Regions from separate parts of the Streptomyces sp. YIM S03343 genome, predicted to be linked through region 1. Evidence: riboswitches for the same ligand, from Rfam matches in the RefSeq annotation. Region 1 holds a riboswitch; the other holds the start of a gene.
What was found. A riboswitch is a leader RNA that binds a small molecule or an ion and turns the genes downstream of it on or off. The one in region 1 is predicted to bind S-adenosylmethionine.
Positions count from the first base shown of each region.

Region 2: another riboswitch for S-adenosylmethionine. It lies ahead of ACSYGN_RS30345 (aminotransferase class V-fold PLP-dependent enzyme); the one in region 1 lies ahead of thrC (threonine synthase).

Region 1 is NZ_JBPUKX010000001.1:5,067,947-5,070,142, reverse strand. It holds gene thrC (threonine synthase) at 1-933, opposite strand, end outside; SAM riboswitch class I at 952-1,097, opposite strand; gene ACSYGN_RS22085 (glucosyl-3-phosphoglycerate synthase) at 1,280-2,196, shown strand, end outside.
Region 2 is NZ_JBPUKX010000001.1:6,867,734-6,869,929, reverse strand. It holds gene ACSYGN_RS30345 (aminotransferase class V-fold PLP-dependent enzyme) at 1-1,038, opposite strand, end outside; SAM riboswitch class IV at 1,475-1,591, opposite strand; gene trpD (anthranilate phosphoribosyltransferase) at 1,702-2,196, opposite strand, start outside.

The DNA.
Region 1 (2,196 bases):
CTTCTGCGGCCGTACGACGTCGTGCCCGGCCTTGAAGGCGGTGGACACCGGCGAGCAGCCCTCGGCCTGCGCACCGAAGATCTTGTACGGCCGGTCCTCCACCAGACCCAGCTCGATCAGTTCCTTCAGCCCCTTGTCGACCTTGGTGAGCTGCGAACCGGAGGCCACCGGTACGACGATCTGGTCGGGCAGCCGCCAGCCGAGCTGCTCGCAGACCTCGTACGCCAGGGTCTTGGAGCCCTCCGCGTAGTACGGCCGCAGATTGACGTTGACGAAGCCCCAGCCCTCGCCCGCCGGATCGCCGATCAGCTCGGAGCAGAAGCGGTTCACATCGTCGTAGGTGCCCTCGATACCGACCAGATCGCCGCCGTAGATCGCGGCCATGACGATCTTGCCCTGCTCCAGGTCGTGCGGGATGAACACGCACGAGCGCAGCCCGGCGCGGGCCGCGGCGGCACCCACCGCACCGGCCAGATTGCCGGTCGAGGAGCAGGAGAGCGTGGTGAAGCCGAAAGCGCGGGCGGCCTCCAGCGCCTGGGCCACGACACGGTCCTTGAAGGAGTGCGTCGGATTGCCGGAGTCGTCCTTCACATACAGACCGCCGGTCACCCCGAGTTCCCGGGCGAGACGGTCGGCCTTGACGAGTTTCGTCCAGCCGGGATTGATGTTCGGCTTGTCCGCCACGTCCGCGGGGACGGGCAGCAGTGGCGCATAACGCCAGATGTTCGCGGGTCCCGCCTCGATACGCTTACGGAGCTCCTCGGTGTCGTAGGACGAGAAGTCGTAGGAGATCTCCAGCGGGCCGAAACACTCCGCACAGGCGAAGACCGGGCCGAGCGGTACGCGATGGCCGCATTCCCGGCAGCTCAGAGCGGCGGCGGGCCCGAGATCGACGGAGGATTCCGTGGTGCTTGCAAGTGACTGCGCGGCCATGAGAGGCGAGGCCCTTTCTCCTCATCTTCCTCACGACGCATCTCGTCGTGAGACGGATTTGGCACCTTCCCTCGCCGGGAGCCTCGCAGCGGATGCCGAGACCGGTCGTAGGGGGGTTGCCGGGGCTTCACCGGGCCGTATCCCTCTGCCCCTCTGGATGAGCGGTATGCACTTGTGGACGCCGGAGACCTCGGACATGCGATGGTCATCCGCGTTGTTCAAGACTGTAACCGAAGGCCAGGAGAGTTGAGATAGTCGTCCGAACCGCGAGATGGATCACAGGGATCACATGGATCGCAGGGATCACATGGTGATGTGTGGCCGCAACAGTGAGGAGCCGCAAGCTGTGCTGGAAGAAGTCGAGCGCTGGCTGAGCGATCGCTCCTGGTCCGTGACCGATCGCCCCCTTCACAGGATCATGGCGGCGAAGCAGCGCACGGGTCAGTCGGTGTCCGTCGTCCTGCCCGCGCTCAACGAGGAGGAAACGGTCGGCGACATCGTCGCGATCATCCGCCACGACCTCATGCAGCAGGTCCCGCTGGTCGACGAGATCGTCGTCGTCGACTCCGGGTCCACCGACCGCACCTCCCAGGTCGCCGCCGCCGCGGGCGCCCGGGTCGTCCACCGCGACCACATCCTGCCGCGCATCCCCGCCGTGCCCGGCAAGGGCGAGGTGCTGTGGCGCTCCCTCCTGGTCACCGGCGGGGACATCGTTTGCTTCATCGACGCCGATCTGAAGGAGTTCTCCTCCGACTTCGTCTCCGGCATCGTCGGCCCGCTGCTCACCGACCCGGAGGTCGACCTGGTCAAGGCCATGTACGACCGTCCGCTCGGCGGCGCCGCCGGGCAGGGCGGCCGGGTCACCGAGCTGATGGCCCGCCCGCTGCTCAATATGCACTGGCCCCAGCTCGCCGGCTTCGTCCAGCCGCTCGGCGGCGAGTACGCGGCCCGGCGCAGTCTGCTGGAGCTGCTGCCGTTCCCGGTGGGCTACGGCATCGAGCTGGGCATGCTCGTCGACGCCCTGCATCTCGTCGGCCTCGACGCACTGGCCCAGGTCGACGTGGGGGTACGCAAGCACCGGCACCAGGACGGGCAGGCGCTGGGGCGGATGGCCGCGGCGATCTACCGCACCGCCCAGCTCCGGCTGGCCCGCGGGCATCTGATCCGGCCGTCGCTCACGCAGTTCGAGCGGGGGGCGGAGGGGTTCGAGGCACGGACGTATTCCGTGGACACGGAGGAGCGGCCGCCTATGGCCGAGATCGT
Region 2 (2,196 bases), 1.8 Mb from region 1:
GGACAGCACCGTGACCTGGGGAATCTCGGCGAGGCCCGCGCGGACCCGGGTGACCAGCCGCTGCTCCCGGGCGACCAGCGAGCCGAAGCCCGCCTCGGTGAGCGCCGTACAGGCGGAGGCGATGGAGTAGGCGCCGATGACGTTCGGTGAACCGGCCTCGTGTCGGGCGGCGCTGTCGTGCCATTCCACGACGACCTTGCCGTCGGCACCACGGGTGACCCGGCGGCTGGCGCCGCCCCCGGCGAGGTAGGGGTCGGCGGCCTTCAGCCAGTCGGCGCGGCCCGCCAGCACCCCGGAGCCGAACGGGGCGTAGAGCTTGTGGCCGGAGAAGGCGACCCAGTCGACGTCGAGATCACGCACCGACACGGGGTGGTGCGGGGCGAGCTGGGCGGCGTCCAGGACGATCCGGGCGCCGTGCGCATGGGCGGCGGCGGCCAGCTCGCGCACCGGCCACAGCTCACCGGTGACGTTCGAGGCGCCGGTGACACAGACCAGGGCCGGGCCGTGGGGATCGCGGCCGGCGAGGGCGCGCTGAAGGTTCTCGACGGCCTCGCCGGGGCTGCGCGGGGCGTCGAGGACGGTGAGGCGGGCGTTCTGCCAGGGCAGCAGGGCGGCGTGGTGCTCGGTCTCGAAGACGTAGACCTGGCAGTCCGCGGGGAGCGCGGCGGCGAGCAGGTTGAGGGAGTCGGTGGTGGACCGGGTGAAGATCAGCTGGTCGTCGGGGCGGCAGTCGAGGAACCCGGTGACGGTGCGGCGGGCGTTCTCGAACAGCTCGGTGGAGAGCTGGGAGAGGTGTCCGGCGCCGCGGTGGACACTGCCGTAGTACGGCGCGTAGGCGGCCACGTCGTCCCAGACCCGCTGGAGGGCGGGGGCGCTGGCCGCGTAGTCGAGGGCGGCGTAGGTGACGGAGCCGCCGGTGACGAGCGGCACGGTGACGTCGCGCCCCAGCACGGGGAGCGGGGTACAGGGGGGCTGATCGGCGGCGGCGCTGGGGGCGGTGGTGGCGGGGGCGGTGGTGGCGACAGTGGCGGCGGACATGGCTCAACTCCCGTGAGACAGGCGGGCATCACCACGCGAGCGCAGGCGGCCGACGTCGGACGGCGCGCGGGAAACGGCGACCGCGGGACCGGCACGGACGGCTCGGGCGGGGTGATGTCGAAGGGCGAAAGGGCGAAAGGGCGATACGGGACGCGGAGACCGGGCTCCGCTGTCCGTGTGCCTGTCGTCGGATCTCCCGCCGCCCGCCGAGAGGTCGGGCTGTACGGGTGTCCCCAATCCCCCGGACGGACTGAGCCGGAAGAAGAGGTGACGACAAGGCCTGGGGCCTGTGCACCCGATGGTTGTCGCGGAGAGGGCGGTCACCGCCAATATCCACGACCTGATCGGCCGGACAGGCCTAGCGCATTCGCTTGCTCACAGAAGGCTCCCTCGTGACCAGGACCCCTGGTGCCTCACTCAGGGACTGAGTGCGAGGGGTCCGCGCTTGCCGAGGGCTTCGCTGCCGACGGCCTGGTCTTCACCCGGGGCACCCCGCCACGGACGGAGGGTTGCCGGACAGCCGGCCGGGGCCTGATGGCTGTCGCTCATGACCTGGCCGTCATCCTGCCACATGATCGGCGACGCACAAGGGCGCAGTCCGTATGCCGGACTGCGCCCCCTGTGACCTCGTTCGACTCGTACGACTCGTACGACTCGCGCGCCTCAGGCGTGACTGGCTGCCACCCAGCGTTCCAGGGTGCGCCGTGCCGCGCCCGAGTCGATGGACTCGGCGGCCTTCGCCATCCCGGCCGCCAGCTGCTCGGCGAGCGGCGCGTCCGTGGGGTCGAGGGCCGCGAGGGCGGCGGCCGAGTTGAGCAGCACCGCGTCCCGTACGGGGCCCTGTTCGCCGTTCAGCAGACGGCGTGCGACATCGGCGTTGTACGACGGGTCGCCGCCGCGCAGCGCCTCCACCGGTACCCGCTCGATGCCGACGTCACGCGGGTCGAAGGTCTGCTCGGCGACCTTGCCGTCGCGGACGGTCCACACGTGCGAGGTGGAGGTCGTGGTCAGCTCGTCGAGGCCGTCGTCGCCGCGGAACACCAGGGAGGAGTTGCCGCGGTCGGCGAGGACGCCCGCGATGATCGGCGCCATGCGCGGATCGGCGACGCCGATCGCCTGGGCCTTCACCTTGGCCGGGTTGGTCAGCGGGCCGAGTGC